Regions from separate parts of the Janthinobacterium svalbardense genome, predicted to be linked through region 2. Evidence: predicted binding sites of a transcription regulator. Region 2 holds the regulator's gene; each other region holds the start of a gene.
The links. The regulator HrcA, encoded in region 2, represses chaperone genes, less so after heat shock. The targets are predictions, from matches to a motif close to TTAGCACTCNNNNNNNNNGAGTGCTAA.
Positions count from the first base shown of each region.

Region 1: the regulator HrcA is predicted to act here: its motif matches at 4,127-4,153, upstream of groES (co-chaperone GroES).
Region 3: the regulator HrcA is predicted to act here: its motif matches at 3,369-3,395, upstream of rpoH (RNA polymerase sigma factor RpoH).

Region 1 covers NZ_CP023422.1:5,403,669-5,410,956, reverse strand. The annotation lists gene CNX70_RS24115 (POT-type proton-dependent oligopeptide transporter) at 1-423, opposite strand, end outside; gene CNX70_RS24110 (GNAT family N-acetyltransferase) at 506-1,081, opposite strand; gene CNX70_RS24105 (hypothetical protein) at 1,174-1,683, opposite strand; gene groL (chaperonin GroEL) at 1,905-3,545, opposite strand; gene groES (co-chaperone GroES) at 3,596-3,886, opposite strand; gene CNX70_RS24090 (hypothetical protein) at 4,421-5,167, shown strand; gene CNX70_RS24085 (DUF904 domain-containing protein) at 5,297-5,587, shown strand; gene CNX70_RS24080 (cell division protein ZapA) at 5,587-5,898, shown strand; RNA gene ssrS (6S RNA) at 5,953-6,130, shown strand; gene CNX70_RS24070 (EVE domain-containing protein) at 6,219-6,683, shown strand; gene lgt (prolipoprotein diacylglyceryl transferase) at 6,693-7,288, opposite strand, start outside.
Region 2 covers NZ_CP023422.1:6,078,499-6,085,786, reverse strand. The annotation lists gene mmsB (3-hydroxyisobutyrate dehydrogenase) at 1-238, shown strand, start outside; gene CNX70_RS27115 (DUF4369 domain-containing protein) at 425-1,006, opposite strand; gene CNX70_RS27110 (hypothetical protein) at 1,043-1,645, opposite strand; gene CNX70_RS27105 (HAD family hydrolase) at 1,889-2,614, shown strand; gene hrcA (heat-inducible transcriptional repressor HrcA) at 2,732-3,748, shown strand; gene fur (ferric iron uptake transcriptional regulator) at 3,921-4,352, opposite strand; gene CNX70_RS27090 (outer membrane protein assembly factor BamE) at 4,548-5,195, shown strand; gene dapB (4-hydroxy-tetrahydrodipicolinate reductase) at 5,215-6,024, shown strand; gene CNX70_RS27080 (barstar family protein) at 6,033-6,359, shown strand; gene CNX70_RS27075 (CaiB/BaiF CoA transferase family protein) at 6,461-7,288, opposite strand, start outside.
Region 3 covers NZ_CP023422.1:1,249,823-1,257,110, reverse strand. The annotation lists gene CNX70_RS05565 (MerR family transcriptional regulator) at 1-291, shown strand, start outside; gene ftsY (signal recognition particle-docking protein FtsY) at 413-1,471, shown strand; gene CNX70_RS05555 (cell division ATP-binding protein FtsE) at 1,480-2,223, shown strand; gene ftsX (permease-like cell division protein FtsX) at 2,220-3,140, shown strand; gene rpoH (RNA polymerase sigma factor RpoH) at 3,559-4,452, shown strand; gene CNX70_RS05540 (hypothetical protein) at 4,541-4,807, opposite strand; gene CNX70_RS05535 (hypothetical protein) at 4,986-5,441, shown strand; gene CNX70_RS05530 (ABC transporter ATP-binding protein) at 5,505-6,236, shown strand; gene CNX70_RS05525 (CPBP family intramembrane glutamic endopeptidase) at 6,233-7,288, shown strand, end outside.

The sequences.
Region 1 (7,288 bases), 670 kb from region 2:
GAACTGGTCGCCGACAAACGAGGCCACCAGCGGCTTGATACCGCCGGAACCGAAGGCGATCAGGAACAGGCCGAAATAAAAGCCGTTGACGCTGTTTTCAAACAGGGCCAGGCAGGCATGGCCGGCGCAATACACGAGGCTGAGCCAGAAGATGGTGTTGTACTTGCCAAAGAAGCGGTCGGCCAGCCAGCCGCCCAGCAGCGGGAAGAAGTACACGCCGATGACGAAGGTGTGGAAGACGTGCTTGGCTTCGCCCGTGCGTTGATCGATCGGGATCATCAACAGCAAGGTGCTGATGAGGAACGGCGTCAGGATGTTGCGCATGCCATAAAAGCTGAAGCGTTCGCAGCCTTCGTTGGCGATGATGTACGGTATTTGCCGGGGCATCTTGCCCGTGGCGGTTTGTGTCTCGGCCGATGACATTGGCTCTCCCCCAAGTTTTTTTTGTAAGCCGCGATGCTAAGGCCTGCCGCGTTTGCTTGCAACAGAAAAAACGGCCTGTCCGCTATTTCGCAGAGATTTGTAAGGTATTGATTTTCATAAAGACATTACTTTCGGCACTTGCGCTTGCACTGGCACTTGCACGAGCGGAGCGGGGCAGCAGCAGCTGCAGTGGCAGCATGCCCTCCGCTGCCGGACCGTCCGCCAGGGTAAAACCGCAACCCAGGTACAGGGTCAACGCAGCGTGGTTGTCCTGCGCCACGGCCAGGCGAATGCGGGCCAGCTCGGGAATGGCGCAGGCATGGTCGATGGCGGCCTGCACCAGTTGCCGTCCCGCGCCGCGTCCACGCGCCTGCGGCGCCACATACACGCCCCACAGGCTGGCCTTGTCATGCACGACGGCGATCGGTTCGCGGCGCAGGCCGGCAATGGCGATCAATTGTTCCTCGTTGAAAGCGCCAAATATTATTTGGTGCGAGGTGGCGCGCAAGCGCTGGGCGATCTGTGCCAGCGGCAAGCCGCTTTCCGCTGCGTGCGTGGTGCAGAAGGCGGTGGGCAGTTCGGCGATGCCGGCCAGGCGCAGCGCGCGGTAGGCGCTGGCGTCGTCTGGTGCAAGGGGGCGGACAGAGGTGGTGGGCATGTGAGCGAGTATCGGGCTTCGATGTCAGAAAGTAAACCTTGCGCTGCAACGCCAGCGTCCCTGGCCATCGCGCCCGCAGCCAGCCTGGGGCGTTATTGCGTGGCGATGCGCTGCATGGGCGCGCTGTCCTTGCGCCATTGTTCCAGGCTGATCAGGTCACCGTTGACGATATCGTCCACAAGGATGCGCTTGCCGTCGGGCGTGACGACAAAGCTTTCCCAGCGGTGGGCCGCGTCGGGCGTGCTTTCGAAAAAGCTCAGCTGATAGCAGGCGACGCCATCGACGAGGCGCGTTTCCGGCGACGTTTCCATTACGGCGCCGTGCGCGCGGCCGCCGCTAGCCTTTTCGATATGCGCCGACCAAGCCTTGATTTCCGGCAAAGCCATCAGCGCATCGACGGCGCGCGCGTTCTGCTCCTGCGCCGCCTGGCTGTTCCCGGCCGGGGCATTGCCGTCGTGCGGGGCGGACTGCTGGTGCAGGTAGAAAGCGCCGAGGCCGGCGGCCAGCAAGCCGGCCAGGATGCCGGCGATGATGGTAGTTTTGGAAGAAGAGGCGCGTGGCGGCATGATGGTGGCATGAGAAAGAAGGACGATGGCGGCCATGCTAAAGCAAAACGCGCAGGCCGGCAATCGCCGGGCTTGCCAACGGGCTTGCTAACGGGTTTGCCAAACGGGTTTGTTAAATACATAGGCGAAAAAAAGCCACCTTCCGTAGAAGATGGCTTTCGGGGCTGCCGGGCAGGCGCAAACAGCTTTTGGTCTGCCTGTCCAGGCCCGGCATAGGCATCCCCGCGCGCCGTCGCCTGCGGGCGGGGATGCCGGGCTTACATCATGCCGTCCATGCCGCCCATGCCACCCATGCCGCCGCCCATGCCGCCGCCTGCTTTGTCGTCAGCGATTTCGCAGACCATGCAGTCGGTTGTCAGCATCAGCGAAGCGATCGAAGCGGCGTTTTGCAGCGCCGAACGGGTCACTTTGGCTGGGTCCAGGACGCCCATTTCGACCATGTCGCCATACGTGCCGTTGGCAGCGTTGTAGCCGTAGTTGCCCGTGCCAGCCAGTACGGCTGCCACGACGACCGAAGCTTCTTCGCCAGCGTTTTGCACGATCATGCGCAGTGGCTCTTCCATTGCGCGCAGGACGATCTTGATACCGGCATCTTGATCAGGATTGTCGCCCTTGACCGTGATGTTGGCGCGTGCGCGCAGCAGGGCTACGCCGCCGCCTGGCACGATGCCTTCTTCCACGGCAGCGCGGGTAGCGTGCAGTGCATCTTCAACGCGGGCTTTCTTTTCTTTCATTTCGACTTCGGTGGCTGCGCCAACCTTGATCACGGCAACGCCGCCAGCCAGTTTGGCGACGCGCTCTTGCAGTTTTTCACGGTCGTAGTCCGAGGTCGCTTCTTCGATCTGTACACGCACTTGTTTCACGCGTGCTTCGATCGAGGCAGCTTCGCCGGCGCCATCGATGACGATGGTGTTTTCCTTGCCCACTTCGATGCGTTTCGCCTGGCCCAGTTCGGCCAGGGTCACTTTTTCCAGGGTCAGGCCGACTTCTTCAGCGATCACTTGGCCGCCGGTCAGGACAGCGATGTCTTCCAGCATGGCTTTGCGGCGGTCGCCGAAGCCAGGTGCTTTCACTGCGCAAGTTTTCAGGATGCCGCGGATGTTGTTCACAACCAGGGTCGCCAGCGCTTCGCCTTCGATGTCTTCTGCGATGATCAGCAGTGGACGGCCAGCTTTTGCGACTTGTTCCAGTACCGGCAGCAGGTCACGGATGTTCGAGATTTTCTTGTCGCACAGCAGGACGAATGGGCTGTCCAGGACGGCAACTTGTTTCTCTGGGTTGTTGATGAAGTATGGCGACAGGTAGCCGCGGTCGAATTGCATGCCTTCAACGATGTCCAGTTCGTCGTTCAGCGACTTGCCGTCTTCCACGGTGATGACGCCTTCTTTGCCGACTTTTTCCATCGCTTCAGCGATACGCTCGCCGATTGAGTAGTCCGAGTTCGCCGAGATCGCGCCAACTTGGGCGATTTCTTTGGTCGTGGTGCAAGGACGGGCGATTTTCGCCAGTTCTTCGACGGTGGCAGCAACTGCTTTGTCGATACCGCGCTTCAGGTCCATCGGGTTCATGCCGGCGGCAACGAACTTCATGCCTTCGCGTACGATGGCTTGTGCCAGCACGGTGGCGGTGGTGGTGCCGTCGCCGGCGTTGTCACTGGTGCGGGAAGCAACTTCCTTGACCAACTGAGCACCCATGTTCATTTGCTTGTCTTTGAGTTCGATTTCTTTCGCTACCGACACGCCATCCTTGGTGACGGTAGGGGCGCCGAACGAGCGCTCCAGGACCACGTTGCGGCCTTTCGGGCCCAGCGTTACTTTGACTGCGTTGGCGAGGATGTTGACGCCTTCGACCATCTTGGCGCGCGCTGCGTCGCCGAATATTACTTCTTTAGCTGCCATGTTCAATTCTCCTGAGTTTCGGGATGTGTCTGTCTACAACGTGGAAACAATTACTTGACGACGATCGCCATGATGTCTTCTTCGCGCATGACCATCAGCTCATCGCCGTCAACTTTGACGGTTTGGCCGGCGTACTTGCCGAACAGGACGCGGTCGCCCACTTTGACATCCAGAGGACGGACTTTGCCGTCGTCGAGAATCTTGCCATTGCCTACGGCAAGGACTTCGCCTTGATCCGGTTTTTCAGCAGCTGCATCAGGAATGATGAGGCCGGACGCAGTTTTGGTTTCCTGGTCGAGGCGTTTGACGATGACGCGATCGTTCAATGGGCGCAGATTCATACAAAACTCCTTAAAGTTCAATGGATAAGTGTTGCTAAATGAATACATGTCCGGCACAGCGCCAGACCTGCTTTCAGTGACCGCCGTTGAAAGCAGCCCGCAACGGTCAAGCAAACCCCATGTCATCCTGTCCTTGCCTGTATCCGGCAGTGGTGCATCGCGGCGTCGCCCGCCGCGTAGCGTTCCCTGCAGTGGTCTGGCAAGCACCATCAGTCCTGAGGATTGCTACGAAAGAGTTTGTTAGCACTCTCTACTAACGAGTGCTAATTATAGGGACGGTATGGGTCAACTTCAAGGGCTTATTCAAGAGGAACATATAGATAGATGCTGAGCAGAGCCTGCATCTACACAGGGTTTGCGCCAGCACAAGCCGCGTTCCCGGGCGTCAGCAACAGCAGCGACTCTAGCATGCCGCCCGGATGGGGGGCGTTCCTGTACGCGCAGGAAACAGAGTTTTACTATGAAATTTGATAAGATGATTGCAATTGCATATCAATATTGCCACATATCGCCACTTGCACCAGAAAGAACGCCATGCCATTTCCTGTTTCCCGTCCCGCGCTGCGCCTGCTGTGCGCTACCGTTATCGGCCTCGCCTGCCTGGGCAATGCCGCCGCGCACACGCCCACCATCGTCGACGAGATCAGCGTGGCGGCCCTCACGCCGCTGGAAAAGAAGATGCTGCTCAATGACTTGTTCAACGATTTGAACAAGGATGACGACGACCAGGAAGCGCACGTATGGGACAACGGCGGCGACAGTGGCGTGCTGGTGAAAGTCACGTATAACTTCAGCAACTCCGGCATGACGGAGCACAGCCTGAAGGCGCACGTCTGCCGCGACCTGAAATTCGTCGTCACGGCGGGCGGCAAGTCGCAAGACTTGAGCCGCCGCACCTGTTCGCAGAACAGCGGCAACTGGGATGTGCAGGGCAAGGACCCGGCGCCCGTCGTGTATCCGCCGTTCCTGTCCGACGTCACCATCGCCAAGCTCAATGCGAAAGAACAACAAGCCCTGCTGACGGCCGCCGTGCGCACCTTGAAAGATGAAGAGGATGGCAAGACGCGCCAATGGAGCAACAAGGGCTTGGGCAATGCGGCGCCGCTGGCAGTGCGCCTGACGCCCTCGGGGACGGACGCCAAGCCTGGCAGCTACGGCCGCACTTGCCGCGACTTGACGATGGTGCTTGACGGCAAGGGCGGACAACAGACGCTGGTGCGCCGCTCTTGCGAAAACCGTTATGGCGGACTCGATATCGAAGCCGATTACGTCGACGAGTAAAACGCCGCCATCGCGGCGCTGGCAGATGCGCGCACTTGGCGAAAAGCGCCGGAAAAAGCGTGTATTGTCCGCCAACTGCCCTGCATTGATGTAAATATGTGTGACAGCGGCGTGATTCGATTGACGCCCATGGAGCGTCCGCCCTATAGTGGCGGGATGATTTCCGAATTCAACGAATTATCCGACAAGATAGGCCTGCTGGCCGAAATGACCCATGCGCTGCGCCGTGAAAACGCGCAATTGCGCAAGGACAATGCCGCGCTGGCCGCCGAGAACGCCCTGTATGTGCAGCGCATGCGCGAGGCGCAGGAGCGGGTGGAAGCGTTGCTGGAAAAAATTCCCGAACTGGTGCAAGCCGGCCTGGAGCAAGCCGCTTCGGAAGCGGGCGCCTACATTGCCGAGAACGAGAAGGAAGCGTAATGCCGCGTGTCGATGTCAATATCATGGGCCAGTCCTACAGCATGGTGTGCCGCGACGGTGAAGAGCGCGCACTGCGCGAAGCGGCAATCTATCTCGATAGTAAAATGAAAGCCATCCGCGACGCGGGCAAGGTCAAGGGCAATGACCGCATCGCCGTGCTGGCCGCCTTGGGCGTGGCCGCCGAATTCCTCTCCGTGAAGTCGCCGCAAGGTCCGCTGTCGGAATTGACGATACTCGAAGTGAAGCAAAAGATCTCGGCCATGCACACCGTCCTGGACAGCGCATTGACGCCCCAGGAAAACCTTTTTTAAGCGCGTCCGCGACGATTTGTCTTTGCGATGCGCGACCAAAGGAGTAAACTTGGGTCTACCCTGCAGTGTTCGCGATTGCCATATATTCCTTGAACCATTTATGCGCATCGGTTGCGAATTTTGTTTGATGGGAGTGAGCGTCGCTCGTTCGACGAACCCGAAATTGAACTAACGTGACCACCTTGAACCGTTTGGTTCGGGATGCCGGCATAGCGGCACAGGCGGGGCCTAATTTGCACGAACTGGCAATACAAAGAAAACGGTTGCAGCATTGATGCGCAACCGTTTTTTTACGTCTGTCGCTTTCACACGGAGTCTAGATGAAACAATATTGGCTGATGAAATCCGAACCCGATGAAGTAAGCATCGACGACCTGATGGCAGCGCCCAAGCACACCATGCCCTGGTTTGGCGTGCGCAACTACCAGGCGCGCAACTTCATGCGCGATGGCATGCAGCCGGGCGATGGCGTGCTGTTTTATCACTCCAGCTGCCCGCAGCCGGGCGTGGCGGGCGTGGCCGAAGTGGCCAGCGGCGCGTATCCCGATCACAGCCAGTTTGAAGAGGGCGGCAAGTACTTCGATCCGAAGGCGACGCCTGAACAGCCGCGCTGGATCAGCGTCGACGTGCTGGGTGTAAAGAAGACGGCGCTGCTGCCCCTGTCCGAGATGCGCCAGATGCCGGAGCTGGAAGACATGCTGCTGTTGAAGAAGGGCAGCCGTTTGTCCATCACGCCCGTGACGCCGGCGCAATGGAAAGTGATTACAAGCAGGTTGAAGGCCTAGGGCGGCCGATCAGGCGTCCGCCACGCGCGCCTTGGTGGGCGGGGTGCCCATCACCTGGCTTTTATACGCCCACACCAGCAGCGCGATGGCGCCGACGATCATCGGCAGCGAGAGCATCTGGCCCGAGGTGATCGGTACGCCCAGCCAGACGACTTCCCAGTCCGGCGTGCGGAAGTATTCCGTGAAGAAGCGCGCGCAGCCGTACAGCAGGGTGAACATGGCGCCCACGGCCATGCGCGGGCGCTGCTTGCGCGCATACAGCCACAGGATGATGAACACCAAAATGCCGTCGACCAGCATCTGGTAGAGGGGCGACGGGTGCACAGGATACGGAATGCCTGGCCACTGCATGGCCCACGGCAGGGTTTCCGGGGCGATGCGGCCCGGCAGTTCGGCATTGATGAAGTTGCCCAGGCGGCCGGCGGCATAACCGAGCGGCACCAGTGGGGCGATGAAGTCGAGCACGTCGAACAGATTGCGGCCCGCCTTGCGGCTCCACAGATACATGGCCAGGATGACGCCCAGGAAGCCGCCATGGAAGGACATGCCGCCATGCCAGACCATGAAGATCTCCAGCGGATTGTGCATGAAGTATTCGGGGCGGT
Region 2 (7,288 bases):
GGGTGTCATGGAGGGCACGCCCGCGTCGCGCAATTACACGGGCGGCTTCGGCACGGCGCTGATGCTGAAAGACCTGGGCCTGGCGCAGCAGTCGGCCTTGTCGGCAAACGCCCCCACGCCACTGGGCGGCCTGGTGCGCCAGCTGTACCAGATGCATGCGCAAGCCGGTTATGCGCAGCAGGATTTCTCCAGCATCGTGCAGATGCTGCAGCCTGGTTTGCAAACGCCTGCCGCCTGAGAAATTTTGGGCAAAAAAAAGCCCGCTGGTAAAAGCGGGCTAAATCCAATTCTTGGAAGAGTTGGAGGAGACAGATGCATTATGCTGCATCGCCACATATAACTCCAATTTATCTTTTGAATATCTATTATAGATTTACGTGATATCTCTTCCAGGTAGCCGCATGGCGGCTACCGTTCCCGCAACTCAGACCGGATTACAGGCGATCTGTACGTTGGTGACGTTGGCGCTGCCCATGGTGCCAGCGCCTGTGCCTGGCTGTACGACGCACAGTAGCCCCTTCGGCTGGGTGGAGACGCCGACGCCATAGGTGGTGCCATCGGCGACAGCGCCGCTCAAGGTAAAGGTCTTGGCATCCTTGGCCACTATGGTTGTTACATTACCGTTAATCAGTACCAAGCCGTCTACCGTCAGACCAGAAATCGTGCCGCTCACGCTATACGTATTTTGTGAACAAGAAACAGCGGCGCTGATGTTGATGTAATGGCCAGCCGAACCGGAGCCACCACTGATGCCGCAAGTCATATGGGCCGGTTGTTGCTTGAAGGTGATGTTGTAGTCGGTGCCATAGTCGATGCGCTTTTTAAAGGTGAACGAGGTCTGGCCGGCTGCAATCGGCAGCTCTTCTCCGCCATTGGCGAGGATCAGGCCATTGTTGTTCAAGTTGCTGACGGTGCCGCTGACATCATACGATGCCTTGCCGCCGCAAGCGGCCAGTCCCAGGGTCAGCAGCAGCGCGGCGAGTGGGCGCAGGAAGGATAACTTCATGTATTTCTCCAAAAATTAGGTGACGGATCGCAAGGATTACTGCGGCGTGCAGTCGAGTGTGGCTGCGATCGTGGGGGCAGAGCCCATCGTGCCGACCGTATCGCTGCCGTCGGTGCTGGTGGAACCCTGGAAGCGGCACTTCAGGCCCGTTGGCTGGGGAGGCAGTATGGAAATACTGTATGGGGCGCCGTCAGGTACCGAATCGAATTTGTAGGAGTCGGTGCCAGCCAGGGGGCTGATGCCGTTGGGGCCCATCACCAGGCGCAAGCCGCCAGCGGTCAGGCCCGTGATCTTGCCGCTCAGCGGGTAGGTGTTGGTCGTGCAGCTCACCACGGTCGTGCTCACGGAATAGCTCGTTGCCTTGCCGCTGCCATTGGTAATGCTGCAAACGGCGCCTTTTGGCTGTTCCGCGATGCTGATGTCGTAGCGGTCATCGGTCTTGACCAGCTTGGTGAAAACAAAGGAGGACTGGCCCGCAGGAACAGGCAATCTTTCGCCATCATTCAGCAGAATCAGGCCATCCTTTGCCAGATTGGAGACTTGGCCACTCAGATACAGGTTGCCGCCGCTGCCGCCGCAAGCTGCCAGTGTGACGGCGCAAGCCGCCGCCAGCATCGAGCGCAGGTACAAATTTTTCATACATTCTCCAAAACGAATTAGGTTGGGTAGCGCAACGCGGACGCTGGCGCCGCATTGGAATGGCGCCTATTTTAGTCTATCTGGCAAGCCGAATGATCTTGCCTTGTATCACCCTGTAACAATTTTTCGCCGGGAAGCGCTGGCCCGGCCCCATTTCACGGTACGCGGCCATGCCGGCGGCGGCGATCGGTGCGACAATACATGCAGCCTGCGCATCGTGGCGCGGCATCCACCGTGAGTCCCATGTCCCTTGCCCCTGTCAAACCCGCCGTGCCGCCCAAGGCCATCCTGTTCGATCTCGACGATACCTTGTGGCCCATCGCGCCCGTGATTGCCGCCGCCGAAACCCTGCTGCACGACTGGCTGGCCACGCATGCGCCCAGGGTGGCGCAGCAGTTTTCCATCGAGGTGCTGCGCCAGCACCGCCTGGCCATGCTCAATGCGCAACCGCATTTCCATGGCAATTTGATCGAGTTGCGCCGCGCCGGCCTGCTGGCCGCCTTCGAGACCGCCGGCGAGGATGCCGCCCTGGTCGAGCAGGCCATCGTGCACTTCCTGGCCGCGCGCAACCGCGTCCAGCCGTATGACGACGTCTTGCCTGGCCTGGCCTGGATGCGCCAGCGCATGCTGCTCGGCTCCATCTCGAATGGCAATGCGGACCTTGAAATTATCGGCTTGGCGCAGCATTTCAAGGTGTCCATCGCCGCCAGCGAGTTTGGCGTGGCCAAGCCCGATGCCAGCATCTTCCTGGCCGGCTGCGCCGCGCTGGGCGTGGCGCCGAGCGAGGCCGTGTATGTCGGCGACGATTTGTATTTCGACGTGACGGGAGCGCAAGGCGCGGGCATGCGTGCCATCTGGATGAACCGCAAGGGCAGCGACGCCCACCTGGCCGCCGGTGTGCAGCCCGACGCCATCTGTGCCAACTTTGACGAGTTGCTGCTGTGGCTGCAGGGGCAACTGGAAGATTGATCGCCGCCGGACGGGCGAACGTGCATAATAGGTGCTGTTATTGCACGTTCGGCCGCTGTCGTTGCCGCTTGATTAACAATATGTTTGTTTAAAGAATATTTGCTTACCTGAGACACCATGCAACTCGATACCCGTGCCCAAACACTGCTGAAAGCCCTGGTCGAGCGCTATATCGCCGACGGCCTGCCGGTTGGTTCGCGCGCCCTGTCGAAAATTTCCGGCCTGGACCTGTCGCCAGCCACCATCCGCAACATCATGGCCGATCTGGAAGAGCTCGGTTATGTGTCCAGTCCGCACACCTCGGCCGGACGCATCCCCACGCCGCGCGGCTACCGCATCTTTGTCGACACCTTGCTGACCGTCCGGCACCTGGACGAGCATATGGTGGAATCGCGCATGCGTCTGCAGACACCGCAGCCGCAAAAAACCATCGCCAATGCGGCGCAGATGCTGTCGTCGCTGTCGCAGTTTGCCGGCGTCGTGCTCAGTCCGCGCCGCGAATCCGTGTTCCAGCAAATTGAATTTCTGCGCCTGTCCGAAAAGCGCATCCTGCTCGTCATCGTTGCCCCGGGCGGCGACGTGCAGAACCGTTTATTGCTGACGGAGGCTGACTACACGCCGGCGCAACTGGTGCAATCGGCCAATTACATCAACCAGAACTATGGCGGCCTGTCGTTCGATGCCGTGCGCGTGCGCCTGCGGGGCGAACTGCGCCAGCTGCGCGACGACATGGGCAGCCTGATGCAGGCAGCCGTGGAAGCGGGCAGCGAAGCGATGGCCGACCATAGCGACGACATGGTGATTTCCGGCGAACGCAACTTGCTCAGCGTGAGCGATCTGTCATCGAATATGCATTCGCTGCGCCAGATGTTCGACATGTTCGAGCAAAAAACGGGCTTGATGCAGCTGCTCGACGTGTCGAGCAAGGCGACGGGCGTGCAGATTTTCATCGGCGGCGAATCGAACCTGGTGCCGATGGATGAGATGAGCGTGGTGACGGCGCCGTATGAAGTCAACGGCAAGATCGTGGGAACGTTGGGAGTGATCGGACCGACGCGCATGGCCTACGAGCGCGTCATCCCGATCGTCGATATCACGGCTAAATTACTGTCGAGCGCGCTTAGCCATCACTAGGGACGCCTGACCAAACCTGCTGCGCGTCGGTATAGGCGGCTTGCGATGCTCACCGTACTGAAAGTACGGTTGCGCTTCTCGGCCACCTCTCCCTTCCGCTCGCGACGGTTTTGTCCGGCGTTGTATTGCCGAGTATTACTGCCAGCCGCCCCGTGGGAGCGGCCGGCAAGCGTCAGGCGGCTTTATGCGGGCAAGCCGTCTTGATGCAGTTGCCGTAGATGGCCAAGGCGTGTTCGGCGATCTTGAAGCCGCGCTCTTCAGCAACTTTTTGCTGGCGGATTTCGATCTCTTCGTCGAAGAATTCTTCGACCCGGCCACAGTCGAGGCACACCAGGTGGTCGTGGTGCGATCCTTCGTTGAGTTCGAAAATTGCCTTGCCGGTTTCAAAATGGTTGCGGTTGAGCAAGCCTGCCTGTTCAAACTGCGTCAGGACACGGTAGACAGTTGCCAAACCGACATCCATATTGTCGGCCAGCAGAATTTTATAGACGTCTTCCGCTGTCAGGTGGCGTACCGGGCTACTCTGGAAGATATCGAGTATCTTCAGGCGTGGCAGGGTGGCTTTCAGGCCGCTTGCCTTGAGATCACTAGGATTGTTACTCATGTTTGTTGCTCGTATGTGGGTCAGGTGCTTTATCATATAGCGTTTTGTCGGGGAGTGCCAAAATATGCATTTTTTGGCAGGCCGGTCACTCCTGGCGTTTTGTTCATCCAATTGAGGTCATTTATGCGCGTAACACCGGCTGTATTGCCATCTCTCTGGCACCGTATTTCATTTCGAGCACCAGTCGTGGCAGGCATGGTTTGTGTCGCGCTGGTCATGTCCGGCTGCGCCAGCCGCGGCATCCTTGGCGAAAAGCCGGCAGCCAGCCAAAAAGAAGGCAAGGAAGTGGTCCCTGAACAGGGCGCACAAACGACCACTATTACGCCGCTGCAAAAATTCATGTGGTTTTTCTCGCCGTATCGTCCTGACATTCAACAAGGCAACTTTGTCTCCGAAGAGATGCTGGCCCAGTTGAAAGTGGGCATGACGCGCGACCAGGTACGTTTCGTCCTCGGCACCTCGTTGCTGACCGACATTTTCCATGCCGACCGCTGGGATTACCCGTTCCGCCTGGCCCGGGGCAGTGGCGAAACCACCAGCAGCCGCGTGGTTGTGTTTTTTGATAAAGAAGGCAAGGTGGCACGTTTCGAAGGCGGCAACTTGCCGACCGAGAAAGAATACATCGACCGCATCGCCGGTCCGTCGCCGTTCGCCAAGGTCGCCAAGGCCGACGTGCCTGCCGCCGCCGTGCCGTCGCCCGTGGCGCCGAGCGCCGTGCCCGTGCCGGCCGATGCCGCTCCTGCCATTCCTGTGAGCAAGCCTGACGTTGCACCTGCACCTGCACCTGCACCTGCAACGGCGCCTGCCGCCGAGCCTGCACCTGCTGCCGAACCCACCAAATAAGCTGTTGTAAGAGAATAAAATGACTGAACTGAAAATCGCCATCGCTGGTGCCAGTGGCCGCATGGGCCATATCCTGATCGAAGCCGTCAGCAACGCCCCCGACGCCGTGCTGGCCGGTGCGCTCGACCGCGCTGGTTCACCGTCCGTCGGCCAGGACGCCGCCGCTTTCCTGGGCAAGCCGGCCGGCGTGCTGATCGAGTCCGATCTGGCCACCGGCCTGGCCGGCGCCGATTACCTGATCGACTTCACGCGTCCCGAAGGCACCTTGCAGCACCTGGCGTATTGCGCCGAGCACGGCATCAAGATGATCATCGGCACCACCGGCTTCGATGACGCGGGCAAGGCGGCGATTGCCGCCGCTGCCGAAAAAACGGCCATCATGTTCGCGCCGAACATGAGCGTGGGCGTGAATGTCACCATGAAGTTGCTGGAACTGGCGGCAAAAAGCCTGTCCGAAGGCTATGACATTGAAATCATCGAAGCGCATCACCGCCACAAGGTCGACGCGCCATCGGGCACCGCCCTGCAAATGGGTGAAGTGGTGGCCGGCGCCCTGGGCCGCGACTTGAAAGAGTGCGCCGTGTACGGCCGCGAAGGCGTGACGGGCGAACGCGATCCGTCGACCATCGGCTTTGCCACCATCCGCGGCGGTGATATCGTCGGCGATCATACGGTGCTGTTTGCCGGCATCGGCGAGCGCATCGAGATCAGCCACAAGTCGAGCAGCCGCGTCACCTACGCCCACGGCGCGCTGCGCGCCGCGCGTTTCCTGGCGGACAAGCCGACCGGCCTGTTCGACATGCAGGATGTGCTGTCGCTGAAGAACTGAGGAAGATCATGGCCACTGCCATCCTGAATGGAAAAGACATCACCGACGCAGCGAGCTTTCACGCCCAATGCGTGCCAGCCTTCGGTTTCCCTGAATTCTACGGCAACAGCATGGATGCCTGGGTCGATTGCCTCAGCTACCTGCGCGACGACGAAAACATGACGCAGTTCCGTTTGAAACCGAACGAAGTGCTGGAAATCGTGGTGCAAGACGCAGAGGCAATGAAGGCGCAAGTGCCTGATTTACTGGAAGAAATGACGTTCTGTATCGCCGGCATCAATGAGCGCTATGAAGATTATGGCGAAAAGCCGGCGCTGAAGCTGGTATTGAAGTAGGTCGGATTAGGCCCTGCGGGCCGTAATCCGACAACATTGTTGGCTGTGCAAGTCGGATTACGCGCAAGCGCTAATCCGACCTACGTCCAGACGACCAACATTTACACCACCTTGCGCTCGCGCAAGCCGTCGATCTGGCTGCCATCGAGGCCCAGCCACTGCTGCAGCACCTCCTGCGTATGCTGCCCCAGCAACGGCGGCGGCAAATGGTACTGCACCGGCGAGCCGGACAGGCGCACGGGATTGGCTACCAGCGCAACAGTCCCCGCTGTCGGATGCGGCATCTCCACTTTCAAGCCACGCGCCACCACTTGCGGGTCGGCAAACACCTGGTCGATGCGGTTGACGGGGCCGCACGGCACGGCTTGCGCCTCGAACGCGCTGATCCACTCGGCTGTCGTGCGCATGACCGTGGTCTGGCGCATCAAGGGAATCAGAATCGCCCGGTTTGCCACGCGTTGCGGATTGCTCATGAAACGCTCGTCCTGTGCCCATTCCGGGTGGCCGGCGACGGCGCAAAAGCGCGAAAATTGCCCATCGTTGCCGATCGCCAGAATCATGTCGCCATCGGCCGTCGGGAAGTCTTGATACGGCACGATGTTCGGATGCGCATTACCCATGCGCTGCGGCACTTTGCCGCCGCACAAGTAATTCGCCGCCTGGTTGCCCAGCGCCGCCACTTGCACGTCCAGCAGGGCCAGGTCGATATGCTGGCCCAGGCCCGAGCGTTCGCGCTCGGCCAGCGCCGCCTGCACGGCGATGGTGGCGTACAGGCCCGTCATGATGTCCGTTTGCGCCACGCCCACTTTTTGTGGCCCGGCGCCCGGCTGGCCATCGGGCACGCCCGTGATGCTCATCAAGCCGCCCATGCCCTGAATCAAAAAGTCATAGCCGGCGCGCGCCGCATACGGCCCATCCTGGCCAAAGCC
Region 3 (7,288 bases), 1.4 Mb from region 2:
GCGCGCAGCGTGCCGACATCGTGGCACTGTCGTTTTCCAGCGCCAGCAAGCAACGGCAGACGCGCGACAGCCTGCAGCAGTTGCATGCAAGCTTGCCGCCAGACATGGAATTGTGGGCTGGCGGACGCAGTCCCGTGCTCTACAAGCAGCCGCCGGCGTTCCTGCATGTGCTGGACTTGCGGCAAGTCGAGGAAAGCATCGCCGACTGGCGCCGCCGCCATCAGGCGCTGGCCCTGCAAACCCATTGATCCGGCTGGAAAGCGCGGCAACTGCGGCGATCTCCGTGGATAGCCGCGCAATGTTGCCAATCAAACAGTAAAGCATGAAGGGCCGGGCGCGCTCTGGTAGAATAGCCCGTAACACAGTGTCCGGCGCCGCCGGGCCTTAGGTCAGCACCCGCCACCACACATCCATGTTTAGTTTCTTCAAGAAAAAACCCACCGCTCCCGAGGCTGCGCCAGCCGAGCCCCTCGTCCTTCCCGCCGCCACGCCGCCTGCCCCGCAGCCTGCCGCCAGGCCCCTGAGCGGCGCGCCGGCCGAGCTCGTGCCCGTGATCGTGGCTGCCGAACCCGAGAAAAAATCGTGGATGACGCGCCTGAAGGCCGGCCTGTCGAAAACCTCGAACACCTTGTCCGTGCTGTTCGTCGGCGCGAAGATCGACGACGCCCTGTACGAAGAGCTGGAAGCAGCGCTGCTGATGTCCGACGCGGGCATCGACGCCACCGAATTCCTGCTCACGGAATTGAAAAAAAAGGTCAAGGAAGACAAGCTGCTCGACGCCGCCGCCGTCAAGGCCGCGCTGAAAGTGCTGCTGATCGACCTGCTCTCGCCGCTGGAAAAGCGCTTCGAGCTGGGCCGCCACAAGCCGCTGGTGATGATGATTTCCGGCGTGAATGGCGCCGGCAAGACCACCACCATCGGCAAGCTGGCCAAGCACATGCAGTCGAACAAGCAGTCCGTGCTGCTGGCCGCAGGCGACACCTTCCGCGCCGCCGCGCGCGAGCAGTTGATGGTCTGGGGCGAGCGCAACAACGTCACCGTCATCTCGCAGGAATCGGGCGACCCGGCTGCCGTGGCCTACGACTCCGTGCAATCGGCCAAAGCGCGCGGCACCGACGTGGTGATGGTCGACACGGCAGGCCGCTTGCCGACGCAGTTGCACCTGATGGAAGAGTTGAAGAAAATCAAGCGTGTGATCGGCAAGGGCATGGAAGGCGCGCCGCATGAAACCCTGCTCGTCATCGACGGCAACACGGGCCAGAATGCCCTCACGCAAGTGAAAGCGTTCGACGATGCCCTGCAATTGACCGGCCTGGTGATTACCAAGCTCGATGGTACCGCCAAGGGCGGCGTGCTGGCGGCGATTGCCCGCGTACGCCCCGTCCCCGTGTATTTCATCGGCATCGGTGAGAAAATTGAAGACTTGCAGCCTTTCGTGGCTGCTGAATTTGTCGAAGCGCTGCTCGGATAAGCCACTACATGATTGAATTTCAGCACGTCTCCAAGCAATACTCCTCCGATGCCGTGGCCCTCAGCGACATTTCGCTGAGCATTGCCAAAGGCGAGCTGGTCTTTCTGGCCGGCCCGTCCGGCGCCGGCAAGTCCACCCTGCTGAAAATGATCGCCGCCATGGAACGCCCCACGTCAGGCAAGCTGATCGTCAACGGCCAGGACATGGCGAAAATCAAGCCGGCCGGCGTGCCCTTTCTGCGCCGCAACATGGGCCTGATCTTCCAGCAGCAAAAACTACTCAACGACCGCTCCATCCTGGCCAACGTCATGTTGCCGCTGCTCGTCGTCGGCGCGCATAAAGTTGCCGCGGAGCAGCGCGCGCGCGCTGCCCTCGATAAAGTGGGCCTGCTCGACCGCGCCATGGCGCGTCCCCTGTCGCTGTCGGGCGGCGAACAGCAGCGCGTGTCCATCGCACGCGCCATCGTCAACCGGCCACAGATCATCCTGGCCGACGAACCGACGGCCAACCTGGACCGCGCCAGCGCCAACAAGGTGCTCGACGCCCTGAAAGCGTTTCACTCGGTGGGCGTGACCTGCCTCATTTCCAGCCATGACGAACAGATGCTTGACGCCGCCGCCCGCGTGATCCACCTGAAAAACGGCCAATTAGTCGCCATCGACAAGGCCACGCAGGCACCCGTCTTCGCGCCGCCCGATCCCGATTTTGCGCCCTCCCCCGGCCCCGACGATGTGCAGGGAGAACAGGCATGAGAGGCTGGTTCCGTCAACACCGCTTCGCGCTGGGTTCGGCGCTGATCCATTTGCGCAAGTCGCCAGGAGGCTTCCTGTTGAACGTGCTCGTCGTCGCCATCGCCCTGTCGCTGCCGTTCGCCGGCTTGACCATGCTCGACAATGTGCGCCCCATGTCGGAACAGATGTCGGTCGACCCGGAAATCAGCGTTTTCCTGAAGATCGACACGCCGCGCGAGCAAGCCGTGGCCCTGGCGGGCGCCATGCGCAAGGTCGTCGGCGCGCAAAAGGCGAAGATCGTCTTCATCCCGCGCGAACAGGCGCTCGACACCCTGAAAAACAAGAACGGCCTGGCCGACGTGCTCAGCACCCTGGGCGACAATCCCTTGCCCGACAGCTATGTGCTGAAACTCGATGCGTTCAGCAGCGCCAGCGAAGCGCAGGATGTCGATGCGGTGGCGGAGCAGCTGCGCCACCTGCCAGGCGTGGAATCGGCGCAAGTCGATTCGGCCTGGGTCAAGCGCCTGGCGGCTCTGCTGGGCGTGCTGCGCCTGGTGCTGCTGCTGCTGGCCATCACCCTGGGCGTGGCCGTCATCGCCGTGGTCTTCAATACCATCCGCCTGCAAGTAATGCAGCAGCGCGATGAAATCAGCATCTCGAAATTGATCGGCGCCACGGACACCTTCATCCACCGCCCCTTCTATTACACGGGCGCCCTGCTGGGCCTGTGCGCCGGTGCGCTGGCCCTGGGCGCCGTGGCGCTGGCCTTGCAACCGCTGAATACCGCGATTGCCGAGTTTGCCCGCCTGTATGCGTCCGAATTCCAGCTGGTGCCGCTGGCGCCGCTGCCGATGGCCGGCTTGCTGGCCGTCAGCGCCGGCCTGGGCCTGATCGGCGCCTTCCTCTGCGTGCAGCGCCATCTGGCGCGCCTGAACTGACCTTGCCTTCCCTTCCATGGCGGCGCCCCAGGTGCCGCCATGCGTCCCCACAATGCTGTTATCTTGATATTTAGCAAGTATTCTTAAGGTTCGCTTCAGCCAGAGGCCGTAGACTGGCTACGTTGTCGTGAAGCGGCCTGCAGCGCTGTTCAGATCACCGCTCATCCACATTTATCAAGCATTCATTCGCCATAGCATTTAGGCTATCAGGACGATTAAATGTGCTGATTGGCACTCTCAAGCAGAGAGTGCTAATATAGGGACATACCAACAGCAGAACCGCCATGGACGCCAAATGAAGATGGTGCCGCGATCTGCAAGTGCAAGACCGCATACGCAAAACGAACAGACAATCGGGCCACGTCGCGTGACATGGCCAACTGGAACAAAGCAAGACTACGAGGGAGAAAACATGACTATGATGTCCGCAACATCCGCATTGGTTCCGACCAAAAGTAATGCGCTGGGCCTCGGGTTCACTGGCAATCTGGGCAATATTGACGCCTATATCTCGGCCGTGAACCGCCTGCCCATGTTGACCCACGATGAAGAAATTTCGCTGGCGACACGCCTGCGCGAAAAAAATGACCTGGCCGCCGCGCAAGAACTGGTGCTGTCGCACCTGCGCCTGGTGGTCTCGATTGCCCGCGGCTACCTGGGCTATGGCTTGCCGCACGCCGACCTGATTCAGGAAGGCAATATCGGCTTGATGAAAGCCGTGAAACGCTTCGATCCGGACCAGGGCGTGCGCCTGGTATCGTACGCCATGCACTGGGTGAAAGCCGAGATGCACGAGTACATCCTGAAAAACTGGCGCCTGGTCAAGGTCGCGACGACGAAGGCACAGCGCAAGCTGTTCTTCAACCTGCGCAGCCACAAGACGGGCCTCGATGCGATGACGCCGAAGCAGATCGATGCGCTGGCCAAGCTGCTCGACGTGAAACGCGAAGAAGTGATCGAAATGGAAACGCGCTTGAGCGGCCGCGACATTGCACTGGAATCGCCGACCGACGATGAAGACGACAAGTTTTCGCCGATCGCCTACCTGTCGTCGGAGCAAAGCGAGCCGACCAAGGTGCTGGAAGCGGAACAAGTGACGCGTCTGCAATCGGAAGGCCTGGAAACGGCACTGTCCAAGCTGGATGCCCGTTCGCGCCGCATCATCGAAGCGCGCTGGCTGGCCAACGACGACGGTTCCGGCGCCACCCTGCACGCTTTGGCAGAAGAGTTCGGCGTATCGGCCGAACGCATCCGCCAGATCGAAGTGGCGGCGCTGAAAAAAATGAAGGGCGCGCTGGCCGCCTGGGTGTAAGTACAAGCAATGCCGCAATGCAAAAGGCGCCGCAAGGCGCCTTTTAGTTTTACAGTGATATTTATCAACAGATAAACATTGTCAGCCCTTATGCTGCAGCCAAGCCCTTGGTGATCAGCTCGGCGACCAATTCATTCAGATCCGCATCGCGCTCCTTGGCCAGGGTCTGCAATTGCAACACCAGATCGCTGTTCAGCTTGACGGCGAATGGCACCAGGCCCAGGGCCTGATCGCGCTTGCGCTGCTCGCGGCGGTCGACGACCACCGCTTCCTTACCGAATGCACCGGCGCCGGGAACATTCATCTTTCCCATCAGTTTCTTGGCATCGCTTTTCGCCAGGGCAGTTTTTTTCATGGTTGTTTCCTGATTTTCAAAACAGCCATTCTACGCAGTAATCGGCGCGCCGCGTGGCCGGCGCATCAATTCATCGGCAACGCGCCAATGGTGCGCCGAAAAAATATCATTTTGTTATTATGATTTTCATCCCATGCGTGAACGCCACGCCGGGGAGATTTTACCTGAAAGGAAAAACATGCCTACTCTGACCCGCTCTTATCGTAGCCTGCTGCTGCCCCTGCTCATCGCCTGCCTGGCCGTACTGGCTGGCTGCGGTGCGGCCGGCAGCGCCGGCGACGCGGAAAACACGCCGCGCAGCGTCACCCACGTGCTCTCGCCGGGCGAACAGGTCGCCATCACGGCCACCGATACCTTGAAACTCGAGCGTGTCAACGACAGCCGCTGCCGCAAGGGCGCCGTGTGCGTGTGGAAAGGTTACGTCAGCTACAGTTTCAGTTTGCTCAACAGCGCAGGCGCCACCGACATCGTCCTGTCCGAGTCCATGCCCGGCGCCGCCAGTTCCGTCAGCGTCAACCACCTGACATTCACCCTGCTCGACGTCGACCCGGCCACGCCGCCCGCCCTCAACGCGGCCGCGCCCACCTACCGGGTCAAGGTCAAGATCACGCAGGGCGCGCTGGAACGCCCATAAATCGACCACGTCTGGATAGCACGCTATCATCTTGCCATTGTTAACATTCTTGCAGGGCACACGATGATCGCATTCCAGGGTTTGTCCAAACGCTACGGTACCTTCGACGCCGTCCACCCGCTCACCTTGCAGGTGGGGAAGGGAGAAGTCTTCGGCTTCCTGGGACCGAATGGCGCCGGCAAGACCACCACCATTCGCATGCTGATGGGCATCCTGGTGCCCAGCAGCGGCCGCGTGCTGGTCGATGGCCTCGATTGCCACCGCGACGGTGCCGCCGTCAAGCGCAAGGTGGGCTACCTGCCCGACAACCCGATCTTTTACGACTATTTGCGGGGCCGTGAAATCCTGCAATTCGTCGCCGAAATGCATGGTTTTTCGCGCGCGGATGCGGCCGACCGCGCGGCGCGTCTGTTGACGGAATTCGGCCTGGACGAGGCGGCCGAAGACTTTGCCGTCAATTATTCGCTGGGCATGAAGAAAAAACTGGGCCTGGCCTGCGCGCTGATCCACGATCCGGCCGTGCTGATCCTCGATGAACCGATCAACGGCCTGGACCCGCGCGCCTCGCGCGAAGTACAGGAACGGCTGCTGCGCATCGCCGCCGCCGGCACCACCATCTTCGTTTCCACGCATTTGCTCGACATGGCGGAAAAGCTGTGCAGCCGCGTGGCCATCATCCACCGCGGCGCGCTGGCGGCCACGGGCAGCCTGGACGAAATTCGCCGGCAGCTGTCCAGCGACGGCAGCCTGGAAGAACTCTTCCTGCAACTTACCGATGAAACGGCCGCCGCATGACGCCGGTGCCGCTCACCGCCTGGCGCGCCATCTGGCTGCTGACCCGCTTGCGCCTGCAGCGCCTGCTCAACGTCAGCGGCCGCGGACTCGCCTTCAAGAAGCACCCGCAGGGCCGCCCCGCCACGCCGGGCAAGAAACAGGGCCGCTGGCTGCTGGGCGTGCTGCTGTTCCTGCCCATGCTGTTTTCCTTCGGCACTATCGCGCGCCATGGCGTGCTCAACATGCATTGCCTGCTCGACCAGGTGGCCGCCTGCCAGGCGCAAGGCAGCATGCAGGCGGGCGAACGCCTGCTGGCACCCGTCATCGCCGAATTGATCGGGCACCCGTTCAGTACGGCGCTGGCAGGCGGCCTGGCCCTGCAATTGATGCTGTTGTGGCTGGTCAGCGTGTTGTTGCCGCTAGGCATGGGCGAGCTGTCGAAACCGGACTGGGACCTGGAATGGCTGGTCACCTTACCGGTCGACAAAACCACGCTGCTGTGGGCGCGCGTGCTCGAACGCACGCTCGTCAATCCGGCCGGCCTGCTGGCCTTGTGGCCCAGCACCACCATGATCGCCTGGTATTCGGGCCAGGGCTGGTTTTCTCCGCTGTCCGGGCTGGCGGCCAGCCTGCTGCTGCTGGCCCTGGCCGCCATGCTGCGCACCCTGGTCGATACGGGCTTGCGCCTGTCGCTCAGTCCGGCACGGCTGGGTAACCTGCAGGCGCTGCTGTCGGTGGCCGGGGTGTTTCCCATGTATATGGGCATGTCCTTTGGCATGGGCGCGGGCGGCTTTGCCCATGGCTGGGCCGCGGCCATGCCCGCCTGGAGCAGCTGGACGCCGCCCGGCCTGCTGGTGCGCGTACTCAATGCCGCCAGCCTGGCGGCCGCGCTGCTGCCGGCCTGCCTGCTGCTGGCGCAAGTGCTGCTGTTGATGTGGCTGGGCATGGCGATGCTGCGCCGCCAGTTGCGCCACGGCGTGGTGGGCGCAGGCCAGCGCGAAGCCAGCCGCAAGCGCACCCCGGCGGCACTGCCCGCTGGCCGGTGGCGCGCCCGCATCGGCACGGTGATCCAG